Blastopirellula marina: one gene and its partner. The main gene of each other region encodes a partner of the protein of the gene in region 2 in a complex. Links are inferred from orthologs where the notes say so. Each region holds a gene or a part of one and is shown on either strand. Other genes may lie near its edges.

Region 1 (6,178 bases), on a different replicon or contig from region 2:
CCAATGCCAATCAGGTTGTAGACGATCTCGCCAAAGTCGCCGGTCGTGTGTATGCCCCACGAGTTGAGCACCACCTTGGCCAACAGCCCATACTGCTGCTGAGCATACTGCCGGATGGCCTGGCACAATACCTGGCCGGTCAGATGGCGTTCGACGTCTTCCTCTTCTTCCCAGCCTTCCAGGTCGTCTTCGAGTTCGTCGATCTCTTCCTCGAAGCATTCCAGGTCCAAGTCTTCTTCCTCTTCGGAAGGCTCTTCGTCCTGCTCCTCTTGATACCGCTGGCCGAATGAGAGGGCTTCACGGACAAATTGATACGCTTCCATGCGATAGCGTGGGTCGTCTTTGAGCAGTTGCATGAACGCGGAATAAGTATCTTCGGACATGCCGTTTTATTCCTTCGGATTGTCTGAGTTGGACTGGGTGTTCTCGCCGCCATCTTCGTCGGCAGCATCCTTCTTGTCACGACGCTTGCCCCGCTTGGAACCACCCCCGGTTTGGCCGTTGCCGCGTTTGAGGACCGTCAGCACGTCGCTGGCGTCGATCATAATGTTGCGGTTGTCTTCCATGCGAACGAGCAACTGACCAGCGAGGATCTCGTGATTCAAAACGCGACCGCGACCACTGTTGGTCACAATATCGCTGCCAATGGGCGGAAGGTCGCGCTGCAGTTCTTCGTACGTGTCGTACTCGTAACGCAAACAGCACTTAAGTCTTCCGCAACGGCCGGAAATCTTCGTTGGGTCGAGCGTCGCTTTTTGGAGCTTGGCCATCCGCATTGAAACGGGCGGCATTTCGCTCAGGTGCGTGTTACAGCAGACCGGCTTGCCGCAGTCGCCGTAATCGGCCAAGAGCTTCGCTTCGTCACGAACGCCAATCTGGCGCATCTCGATGCGGGTTTGCAGTTCGGAAGCCAACGCTTTGACCAGCTCGCGAAAATCGACCCGCGACTCGGCCAGGTAGTAAACGATGATCCGTTCGCCGCCAAACAGATGCTCGACATCGACCAACTGCATGGGGAGATTCATCTCGCGGATCACGCGGCGGACCGTTTCTTCCTCGCGCAGGGCATCGCCGACCATGTGCTCGGTCTGCTTGACGTCTTCTTCCGACATGGCCCGCATGATGCTACCAAATGCCGGATCGGTCAGTTGCTTGACCGCTTCGTCGGTGGCTTCGCACAGGACATCCCCCACCTCCAAGCCGCGCTTGGTGCGAATGATGACTTGATCGTCGCGGTTGTATTCATCTTTTGCTCGGGCCGAGAACACGCCTAAAAAACGCATGGCCCCGTAGCGAATGATGTATTTCGCCATACTGAATATCTTTATTTCGCCGTGCCCTTGAGTAAGGACGCTCGGCGATTAAAACGTAGGGCCTGGCAGGCGGCCTGCACGATGACCAAACGTTAGGTAGGTTTCGATAATCTCTGCAGTATAACCTGATTAAGGCCTTCCCTGAAATTGGGAACTTGCCCCTCTCGAAGTAAGCCTTCGGGCCGATAGCTATGGATCAAGGAAGGATCTCATCGACGCTCTCAGGCGGTCGTCCCAATCGGGCCTCGTTGCCAACGACGACAATCGGGCGTTCGATGATCTTCGGATTGGCAGCCATCTGGGCGATCCAGCCTGCTTCGTCTTCGGGTTGTGGCAACCCCAGGGCTTTGTGATCCTTCTTTCGCACCAGCTGCTCGGCCTTGAGCCCCAGCTTTTTGAGCAGCCCCTTGAGGGTCTTCTCGTCCGGGGGGTTATCTAGGTAAAGCACCACCTTGGGCTCGATCCCATGTTCTTCCAGCCGAGCTAGCGTTTGCCGGCTCTTGGTACATCGCGGATTGTGATAGATCGTGACGCTCATCGAGCACCTTGTAGCAGGGGGAGTCGAGGAATATGGGAAGTACGGGAAACCGAGGGAAATCAGCCTGTAACGCAGTTCACCAATTGGCATCCTAGTTATCAGAGCACAGCAGGAGGGTGCCGGGAAGGTTGCCTCGACTCGGTTACCCCCCATAATAAAAGCATGCCCCCTGGGTTGTGAACCTGGTTAAAATTCGCGATTCTATTGGTTTAGGCTCGGAATTACGGCATGCTGGACCTCTGGGCTCGACTTGATCTGTTGAGACGCAAGCGACAGTTAACCCCCATATTTTCCATTGATCGGGAGAAGCCTCCAATGGCCAAGACATTTAATGAAGACAACTTTGATGCCGAAGTCCTGCAATCGAGCGAGCCTGTCTTGGTCGACTTCTGGGCTCCTTGGTGCGGTCCTTGCCGTCAGCTGGCACCAGTGATCGATCAACTGGCCACCGAATACGAAGGTTCGGTCAAAGTTGGTAAGGTGGACACCGACCAAAACCCGAACCTGGCCGTGAAGTACGGTATTCAGAGCATTCCGACCGTCATGATCTTCAAGAATGGTGAAGTCGTGAACCAGATGCTCGGCAACCAGCCCAAGGCCAACCTGCAGCAAGCCCTGGACGCTGCCAAAGGCTAAGTGCTGACGCAGGATCGACTGCTAGCAAAACGGAGGACGTTCGTCCTCCGTTTTTTCGTGCGCTGGACCAATTGCAATCGGTGGTAGCAGTGCCACCACCTTGCTAGCCCGCAGCATTTCAATCTGCGCAGCCGTTAAACTCAACTTCTTAGGCACATCATGCCGATGCGAAAGGATGGCCGAGTAATCCATTCGACTGCCGCCAACCGTATTGATTCGCCATGAAGCCGACTATCCGCCCATCGAACATCACGCCATCGCCGCGCCCTCTCTCTGAGCAGGGAACGCCCGAGCTGCGAATCGATCCACCGCACTCCGCTTCTGTCGACAGCAATTCGGCCGATTATCTGGAAGAGGACCAAGGGGTCGACCTGACTGCGGCCGACCTCGATACGCTGCCTGACTGGCAGCGGCGACAGATCAATCAGCTGGCCCGCTTGATGCGCGATCGCCAGATGGAACTCGACCGCCGCGAGGCGGAGCTCAACGCTCGGATGGCGAATTTCGAAAGTCAGCAGCGCAGCGCTGCCCTGTCGATGGACGAGCCGCTTCCCCATTCCGTAAAGCCTAGCGCACAGCCATCCCAACCGAAGAGTTCTTCCGCGAGCCCGCTTCGCAACATCGAAGAAACGATCCGCGGCTGGCGACGAAAGTGGCGTGGTCAGTCGACCGAGATTCCCGAGGTGGAACCGGAAATCCACGATTCGATTACCGTTCGGTTGGAAAAGCTGAGCGAAGCGGAATCTCAATTGGCGCAGCAATGGGCCCTGCTCAAGAATGCCCGATCGCTACAAGCCCTGAGAGAAAAAGAGTTTGCCGGCTACACGCAAAAGGTCGAGCGTGAGATGGAGCAAAGCCGAGCCCAGCAGCACCTGTGGCTCGAGCAGGAACAACTGCAACTTTCACGCGATCAGGAAGAACTGGCTCGTCGCGAGAACGAACTAGCTGACGTGCAGCAGGAAATGCAGTACGCATTCGAGGAATTGCAACTCATTCGCGATCAGCTGGAAATGGCCTGGGCCGAAATTCGCGTGCGAATTCCTTCCGCTCTGCGGCGACGACTGGATCAACAAACGGATAGCGCTGTCGACCACTTCGACAAGGCCCTGCATGCCCGAAACCAGGCCGCCAAAGCTGAGATTCGGCAGATGCTGCATCAGTTGGAACTGGCCAAGCTAGAGATCCAGGAACAACACGTTCAACTGGAAGACAACGCCGATCAACACCACACCGAGATCCGTCGCGCCAAGCATGATTTATCAGATCGCGAGGCCCAGGTTCGCGCCCAATTGGCCGAGCTTCGCCGCGAGCACGAATCGCTAAACGACACCAAGCTGGAAATCTTGAAAGAGCGTTACCAAGATCTGAGTCGCGAAATTACTCCCAAAGCGGCATAACAGCTTCTATACTGTCCGGTCGAATTGCCTTCCGTTCTTTCGCGCATCGAAGGACCTCGCTGTGACCGGTACGATTGTTGTTTACTGCCTGATGGGCCTGGCGCTGCTAGTTGGTTCGCTCGTTTCTTTGTCGAATCAGCCGGGAATTCGCGGCTGGCGAAACCTGGCGATGCTCTCGATTTTCGTTTTGGGAATCGTAAGTCTTTTCGTTGCCGGCTGGATGACGGCCATGATCGTTTGGTTTAGCTGCGCTGTCGCGAGTGCACTTCTCTATAAGCTGTACGACCTGGTTGCCAGGAGCAAGCATTCATCGGACGAAGAGGAACTAGAAGATCCACCGCATTCGATCTTCACGCTTCTGATGCACAGTTTGTTGGTCTGGCCGTTGATCTTTTTAGAAGGCTTTGAGTACCTGTGTGCCGAGCTGTTTCCCGCAGCACTTGCGCCTCGTATGGAGGTAGAAGCCCCTGCCGAGGACGAGTCGAGCGCATAAAAAAGGGGACGCTCGACGAGCGTCCCCCGAATCGTGCTGATTCCAATGAATCGTCCGAATTACTCAGCGCTGAGCGAGAGCGATTCGGTTGGCTTCTTGTTTGCCTTTTCGCGAGCTGCGTGACGCTCTTTCGCAGCTTCGGCTGCCTTATAAGCGATCTGCAGTTCCTGGCGGCTGAAGTAAGGGGTGTCATCACCAACCAAGTGTTCGATACGCTTGTTGGCGAGTTCTTCCCAGCTCATGCCGTTGTTCAGGTGCCAGGCAGCTGCTTGAGCACTGCGCTGATTCAGTTCACCGCTCCCCAGCATGTGACACAGGTCAGCAACGCCAGGCTTTTGGGTGTAAGCACTGATTGGCTTCAATTCGTAAGGGATTTGCGGATCTGGATCTTCCAGGCCGTGATCCAGGCAAACGCCTTGGACCTTCAGACGTTGAACCTTTTCAGGCATGACGTTGAAGAAACCACCGCCACCGCCGCCGTTGCCGCCGCCGCCGCCGCCGAAGCCGCCACCGCCTTGGCCACCGCCGAAACCGCCGCCGACGCCTTGGTTACCGCCACCGTTTTGGCCGCCGAAACCACCACCACCGCCGCCGAAGCCGCCGCCGCCGTTGTTACCGCCGAAACCGCCGCCACCGCCGAACTGAGCCAGCGGAACACCAGCGAACGCGGCCGGTAATTCGACACGCATCTTCTTCTTGGTTTTGTTCGTGATAATAACGGTGCCCTTTTCCGAGCTCATCGGGATGAACTTCACCTCGATGTCACCGTTATCGATTGCCTGGAACATCTCAACGGTTTCGACTTCGCTATCCGATCCGGATTTCTTATTTTCCGCGATCGCTGCTGGAGCCAAACAAGCCAGCATGGCCATGCAGCCAAACAATCGCCCAACCATGTGCCATTTCATGAGATAACTGCTCCTAATGATTCGCTCGATTTCGGCGAATGCCCGCGAATCGACTAACAACTGTGAGATGATCCAAGACAAGATCCGCTTGAGTCGCCCCCAAAGTTGCAGCGATCAACGGATACTTTTCCTACCCAATACGTAGGAAACACAACATCTAAAGCTTAATCGCTGTTCTCGAAGAAGCCAACAAATTTGTACGAGGGAAATCAATACGCCTAACTTGGGGGGCAAGTGTCGCCTGAACCTAAAGGGGGCCGAGTCTTTGGCGTTCACTTCCGGCGGCAATTCGCAACTCGAGGGGCATTTGACGCGGCCGATTGGTCAAAGCCGGGAATCAGCCATTTAAAGGGCCTCATGACACCACAAATGCGATCTTTATGCGGACTTATTATCATTATTACTCTGTGAAGCTGGCACAAACCAGTTTTAACCCCTCCGATAATATGGATAATAACGGCAACCCCACACGAGACTTGGCCTGGTGGCCGGCATGTGGGCTCCCATCGAATGCGACACCCTGGACACTGCCGTCGGTCTACAAAGGAATGGCACCATGTTTTTCGGCATCTGGCTGTTGGTACTTTTTGCGTCGATTGCGGCCCTCGTTCAGGCCTATTTCTTTTTTACGGCCATGGTGCGAGCCGATCCCGGTACTTCCACCATGCAGCGTATCGCTGGGTATGTTCGTGAGGGGGCGAACGCCTACCTGATGCAGCAGTACGTGGTGGTGACGATCTTTTTTGTTGCCATCGCCGCGGTTTTGGCCCTGCTCGCGTTTGTGGTCGAAGTGCAAAGCCGCTGGGTGCCGTTTGCGTTCATGACCGGCGGGTTCTTCTCGGGGCTTGCCGGCTGGATCGGCATGAAGACCGCTACCCTGGCCAGCAGCCGCA
Region 2 (6,241 bases):
TAGTCGAAATGAGTGGCCAGGACTTTCAGCGGTTGCTTGAGCCCCGGTAGCGTGATATCGGCCTCCATGACCCCGCGTTGTTCGCCGCCTGCCAGCGACGGAAGACGATGATTTCTGGCAGAGATGGAAGCATACCGGGTCAAAACGGCGTTGCCGTAATGCCCCCCTTGGAGATCAATGTTCCCTCCAAAGACATAGTTCATCTTTAGCAGTTTGGCGAGCTCGGCTGCCTGATCGATGTTGCCCGTCCGCTGGGTGTTTTGGTCGACTTCCTGCAGAACAATAATATCAGGCTGGGCATCGCTTAAGACTTGCGCGATGCGCGAGAGGTCGAGCTTTCCGTCAGTTCCTTCACCGTGGTGAATGTTGTAGCTGACAACCCGGATCCGTGTTGGCTCTTCCGCGATCGCCGCTGACGCAACACCAAGCGTCAGCAGTATAAGAAGATAGGTTTGCAAAGCAGGCATCGAACGTTTCACATCTAGGGAACAGGTACAAGCACTACCGCATCAGCAACGACGTAGCCGTTGACGCCTTCATTGGTGAGCGTGATCACCGTCTCACCACTCAGATCGAACTTGCCCAGCGAGACAAAGACCTTGTCGACACTAGGTGTCTTCTTCTGATTGATCGTCCCCGAGTAGACCTGCTTCCCTTGCGAGGTGACCGTTACCGGCACGTTCGAGGCCCGATTCGGATTGCTGGAATAGGCAATGCGGACGTCATACTTGCCAGCTTCCAGTTTCGAAACCTCAAAGGCAATCGACTTTTTGCCTTGCCCTTTGTTATCATCGTGGACATAGCCGGTTCCAACATATCCCGAAACCGAGCTGCTGACGGGCCACTCGCCCGTCTTCTTGGCCTGCGTGTCGTCGACCACAACACCTTCCAGCTTCTTTGGATCAATCACCTGCTTGGGATAGGAAGGCTTACGTTCCATTTGCAGAACCTGTCCATCCTTCAACAGTCGATCGCTCAGTTCAGCATATTCAATATCCTGGACAGCGATCTTCTGGTCGATGGCCATACAAGCCGCGGTGGCAGCCGATTGCCCGAGGATCATGAAGACAGGCTCCATCCGGATCGAACCGTAGGCAATGTGCGATGAAGAAACGCAGACCGGTACCAACAGGTTCGTGCATTCCTCTTTCTTCGGCGTCACACTGTCATAGCTGATCGGGTAAGGGCCGCCTGGGCTGATCTGGATATCCCCTTCGTTGCGGACATGTCCCTTATCCGTGACATACCGCTGAACGTTATGCGAGTCCATGTTATAGGAACCCATCCCAATACTCTTGGGCGTGGGTACCTGGGCTCGCAGCATCGGCTCGCACATCACAACCGGGCCAACCATTCGTCGAGCTTCGCGGACGTAGATCTGATGCGGCCAGTTGCCGTTGTCGACGAATTCATCCTTGGCCAAGCCCCACTTGTTCATCCGATCCTGAATATCCTGGGGGATAGAAGGATCGTTGGCAATAAAGTAGAGCCAGCCCTTCTGATACGTTTCGTGCTCTTGAATGATTTCCTTGCGACGCTCGTACGAGGCTTCCGGATAGTCGTAGTTCATCCCAATATTGTCGGTCGAGAACGCCCCATGGTTGTTTGTATCGGTCTTGAAGTTAGGAGCCGGATCGAACTTGTTGAAGACACCCTTCCAGCCACCCTTGAGGTAACGAGCCAGTAAAGCGTATTGCTTTGGATCGTAACCTTCTGGCTTGGGGAACTTGACCTGGTTGTCAGCCGCCGTGGTCAAACACATGCGGAAACAGTAGGCCTGAATCTTGTCGTCGCCACTTCCATCGGGTCCTGGCTTCGCAGTAGAAATGCGTGGCAACAGCCCGCTACTCGGATCCCCTTCTACCACATACGGATCGGTTGGGTATTCGAATTGATGGCTATGAGCCCGGGTAGCTTGCACCCCATTGATCGTTTCACCATAAACATCGTTCGACTCACGACCGACGTGATACGAAACGCCGGCCGCAGCCATCAGGTCTCCTTCGTAAGTCGTATCGAGGAAAATCTTTCCGGTGTAGGTATTCCCATCGAGGGTCGTAATGCTGACGATCTTGCCGTCGACCTTCTTTACACCATTCTTACGATCGAGCCACTGATCGCGGACGACAGGTATCTTGTACTCGTCGACCAGTTGCTCGAACACCTTTTCGGCTACGTGGGGTTCGAAAACCCACATCGCGTTGTCATTCGCGCGATAGCGACTGTACTGTTCAGGCTTTTGCTGACGCCAAGCACTATCTTGGTCGTAGTGCTTTTTGACACGCTCGTAGAAGTCGAGCGATAGCCCGCCGATAGCGTTTTTGTCGCCACTGTCTGTCCATCCCAAGCCGCCGCTGGAGAGACCACCGAGATGCTTGTCTGGCGAAACGATAACGACCGTCTTTCCCATTTTCTTGGCTTGCACGGCAGCGGTAATGGCAGCCGAGGTTCCCCCATAAATGACAACGTCGTAATCTTGAGGGGCAGCGACTAGCGAAGTTGCCATGGTAGACAACGCAATAGCAAACGCGGCAAGACATCGAATCACAGGGAGAACTCCAAAAAGGCAGGGGTTTTTGAGGTTCTATTATGGTAGCCCAAAGATAAGGTGGATCAATCCGCCTTGTCTCCCGACTTGCGTTGCCTTATCTGCCAATGCGACCCAAGGTGAATCAAAACAACTAAGGCGAGTTACATACCCGTTAACTGGGCTAAAGACACTCGCGATGCGGTCCCGATATCGACGACATGGCGATATCTTGCCTGATTTGCCTGATCGAAATCCCCACTAATACGAATTCCCAGCAGGGCTTACCGTGCCGAATGACTCCCAGTGGTCAGCGACAGAGAACTTCATGAAACGCTAACCATCTAGGACGTTTCGAGAGAGTTGGGCGAATTTATACTCAGGGAATAGGTCGATTCTTCATTATGCTCGGTAACCCAGGCCATTATGTCAGAGCACCCTTGTTCTTCGCCCCAGCAGCCCTTGGTTTCTGTTGTCATGGGCGTCTGGAATCCTCACCCCAAGCACTTTCCTGAAGTAGTCGAAAGCATTCTCGCGCAGACCTATCAGAATCTACAGATCATCTTGATTGAAGATCCCTCAGAACGTGACGGTCGTGAGATGGTAGGCCACTTAAAAGATGACCGGCTCACCCATATCCGTAACGAGCAGCGAACCAGTTTGCCTGATCAACTCAACAAAGGACTAGGCCTGGCTACGGCGGATCTGATCGCGCGGGGGGATGCGGACGATATTTGGGAACCGCATCGCGTTGCGACTCAGGTCCAGTGCTTTGACAACGACCCAGACCTGGTCGTTCTAGGAAGCACGTTAAACATCATCGACGATAACGGCACTCATCTCGGCTATCGCGACTACCCTCGCAAGCATGAGGATATTGTCCGAGCACTCCGCCGATATTGCCCCATCGCACAGCCTGTTGTGATGTTCCGGCGCGAAGCGGTCATGAAGTTAGGTGGATACCACAAAGACTTTTATGTGGAAGACTATGATCTTTGGTGCCGCCTGGCCAAAGCAGGTGCGAAGTTTGAGAACTACCCCGAACCGCTGGTTCGCTATCGCGTTCACCCCGAAGGTATGAAGAGCACCAAGCTCAAAAAACAACTCGGGGAAACCATTCGCATGAAAGAGGCCCACTTTCGTGGTCAGATGGTCGCAGCCGATCACATGCGTCTGCTGGCCGAGCGGGCCTTGATGTGGATGCCAAGCAAATTCGTGCTATGGCTGTTTGGACAAATGACCTTCAGCAAGCATCTTCCTTCCTCCAACCAGGCAGGCCCCTAGGCCCAATGTTGGCACGCTTTATGCATTACGGGTAAGTGAATTGAACCACGCCTATTGCAAAGGGAGCAACAACCATGGGCATTATTTCCTGGATCGTGTTCGGCCTGATTGCCGGGGCTTTGGCTAAGTTTCTCTTTCCCGGAGACGACCCGGGAGGCTGCATTGTCACCATCATCATTGGTGTCATTGGAGCCATCGTGGGTGGTTTCATCATGACCCAACTGGGATACGGCACCGTCACCGGCTTCAACCTATATAGCTTTGGTGTCGCAATCCTGGGATCGATGGTCGTTCTGGCTATCTACCGCGTTTTAATCAGCGGGAAAGCTAAATAGCAGCTGACCCAAGAAAAGCCAACAGCCTGATGGAGTTCATCAGGCTGTCTTGATTTCAATGCTTACAATTGAATCTGCGACAAGTTGGGACTGCAGCAGCCTGACTGTTCATACAGTTCGTCCTTCGCGTCAGCATTCATGACCACGAAGACTTCCCACTTGTGTCCATCTGGGTCGGCGACCCAAACCTTATCCTGCACGGCATAGCAACAGGTCGTCGCTTCTTCGTGCATTACCTTGTACCCCGCCGCTTGAAACCGCTCGGCCGCGGCATGTACTTCGGCAATCGATTTAACCTGAATGCCAAAGTGAGCAGAACCTTGCTCGACTTGAAACGGCTCGTCAATCTCGTTCAACGAAAGGTTCACCGAGGGATCGGTTGGTTCGAATTTCGCGTACCGGGGACGCACTTTGCTGGGGGCTGTTCCCAGAAGCATTTCGTAGAACTTCTGCGATGCCTCCAGATTCGAGACATTCAATGCGACATGAATGCGAAAACTGCCGGGAAAATCAACTGCGGATTCCATGTTAGACTCCTAAATACTGACCAATCTTGGCCTTGATCTCATCACGTACACGCCGAAAAGTCGGCATCTTTTCCTCATCTGTACCCTGGGCATCGGCCGGATCATCAAACGGCCAATGCAGTGTCTCCTTGGCCTCAGGGTAGATCGGACAATCTTCTCGGGCGTTATCACAAACGGTAACGACCAAATCAAATGGCTGATGCTGGAAGTCGTTGGCCGACTTGCTTTCGTATCCACCAATGTCGACGCCCAATTCTTTCATCGCTTCAATCGCCAGCGGATGGACATAGCCGGAAGGTTTCGAGCCGGCAGAGTAGGCGTCCCACTCACCCTTGCCCAGTTCGGCCCAAAGCGCTTCGGCCATTTGTGATCGGCACGAGTTGCCCGTGCATAAGATCAAAACACGTTTCATGATCCTTCCTCCACCGTATGATGTTCCGATGCAGCATCTGCCCCGGAGCTTGTTTCCGAATGAACGAACTGATAGGCGAACACAGCCAGGATCGCGCCTGCCGTCGTTGCCACGATATAGATCCACAGATGTTCCAGGTGACCGCTGACCAAAGCCGGAGCGATCGATCGAGCTGGATTCATCGAGGCACCGCAAATTGGCCCGGCGAACATCGCTTCCAGTCCAACCGTTGCCCCGATCGCGGCACCTGCCATGATTCCTTTTTCCTTGGCTCCGGTAGCAACGTTCAGGACAATGAACATCAGCAGAAACGTGAGGATCACTTCCAGCACAAACGATTGCCACCAAGGCCCCGCCGGTATCGTCGCCCCTAACGTATCGTGTTCAAGGAAAAGCACGCGCAGCGTAACACTGGCCGTGATGGCCCCAATCAGTTGAGCAACGATATAAGGAACGACTTGCTTGCCATCGAATTGGCGAGCCGTCCAAAAACCGATCGTTACTGCCGGATTGAGATGCGCACCTGAGATATCCCCCAGTGCGTAAATCAATGCCATGACGATCATCCCCCAAGTCAACGCTATACCAACGTGCGTGATCGATTCCTGGGTCATGTCATTCACCACGACCGCCCCGGTCCCGGCGAAAATGAGGGCAAACGTTCCAATGACCTCAGCCACGTATCGTCTCACAGTTGGCAGCCCCCATCGCATGCAGAGGTTCTCTTCTCGACATCCGACTGGACGACCGTTTCCAGACATTGAAAGAAGCCATCCAGGCAGCCACACGTAAGCGAGTAAAAGTTCGAAGTCCCTTCTCGACGAGACTCAATCAGCCCCACTTCCTTAAGCACTGCCAGGTGCTTGGAAACGGTCGACTGATCGCAACCAATACTTTGCGTTAACTCTTGGACACACATTTCACGCTGGCCAAGCAGATCCAACATGAACAACCGGCTCGGGTGAGCCATTGCCTTGGCTACTTTGGCACGTGCTTCGTACTGCGCAAGTGTTTTCGTGACAGGTTGTGTTGCTTCTGCTTTATTCATGGCTTAATGGCAATATAGCCATATTCGATCGAAGTGACAATACGGGAGTCAGGATGGCTTCCAAAATCAATATTAAAGAACTTGCTTTTTAGCAAACGGAATAAGTGA

What was found.
Region 1: the proteins of C5Y96_RS14370 (region 2) and trxA are in contact, whole or in part, in an NMR structure (PDB 2IPA), measured with the Bacillus subtilis proteins. The link is inferred for Blastopirellula marina from one-to-one orthologs.

The regions. Positions count from the first base shown.
Region 1 is NZ_PUIA01000037.1:184,260-190,437, reverse strand. What follows is about bases 1,029-3,826. They hold trxA (thioredoxin), read left to right. Parts: upstream 1,029-2,166; coding sequence 2,167-2,487; downstream 2,488-3,826. Other genes in these bases: C5Y96_RS12625 (hypothetical protein), read left to right, coding at 2,709-3,826; arsC (arsenate reductase (glutaredoxin)), read right to left, coding at 1,510-1,851; C5Y96_RS12640 (stage 0 sporulation family protein), read right to left, coding at 1,029-1,313. Also shown: C5Y96_RS12645 (Minf_1886 family protein), read right to left, coding at 1-383; more of C5Y96_RS12640, read right to left, coding at 390-1,028; more of C5Y96_RS12625, read left to right, coding at 3,827-3,884; C5Y96_RS12620 (hypothetical protein), read left to right, coding at 3,946-4,377; C5Y96_RS27600 (hypothetical protein), read right to left, coding at 4,437-5,285; C5Y96_RS12605 (sodium-translocating pyrophosphatase), read left to right, coding at 5,842-6,178. UniProt on the Bacillus subtilis protein: Participates in various redox reactions through the reversible oxidation of its active center dithiol to a disulfide and catalyzes dithiol-disulfide exchange reactions.
Region 2 is NZ_PUIA01000038.1:131,484-137,724, reverse strand. What follows is about bases 3,381-6,241. They hold C5Y96_RS14370 (arsenate reductase ArsC), read right to left. Parts: upstream 5,086-6,241; coding sequence 4,675-5,085; downstream 3,381-4,674. Other genes in these bases: C5Y96_RS14360 (ArsR/SmtB family transcription factor), read right to left, coding at 5,774-6,133; C5Y96_RS14365 (MIP/aquaporin family protein), read right to left, coding at 5,082-5,765; C5Y96_RS14375 (ArsI/CadI family heavy metal resistance metalloenzyme), read right to left, coding at 4,209-4,673; C5Y96_RS14380 (GlsB/YeaQ/YmgE family stress response membrane protein), read left to right, coding at 3,886-4,146; C5Y96_RS14385 (glycosyltransferase), read left to right, coding at 3,381-3,811. In the rest of the region: C5Y96_RS14395 (endonuclease/exonuclease/phosphatase family protein), read right to left, coding at 1-467; C5Y96_RS14390 (FAD-dependent oxidoreductase), read right to left, coding at 482-2,506; more of C5Y96_RS14385, read left to right, coding at 3,005-3,380. UniProt on the Bacillus subtilis protein: Catalyzes the reduction of arsenate [As(V)] to arsenite [As(III)]. In vitro, can dephosphorylate para-nitrophenyl phosphate (pNPP).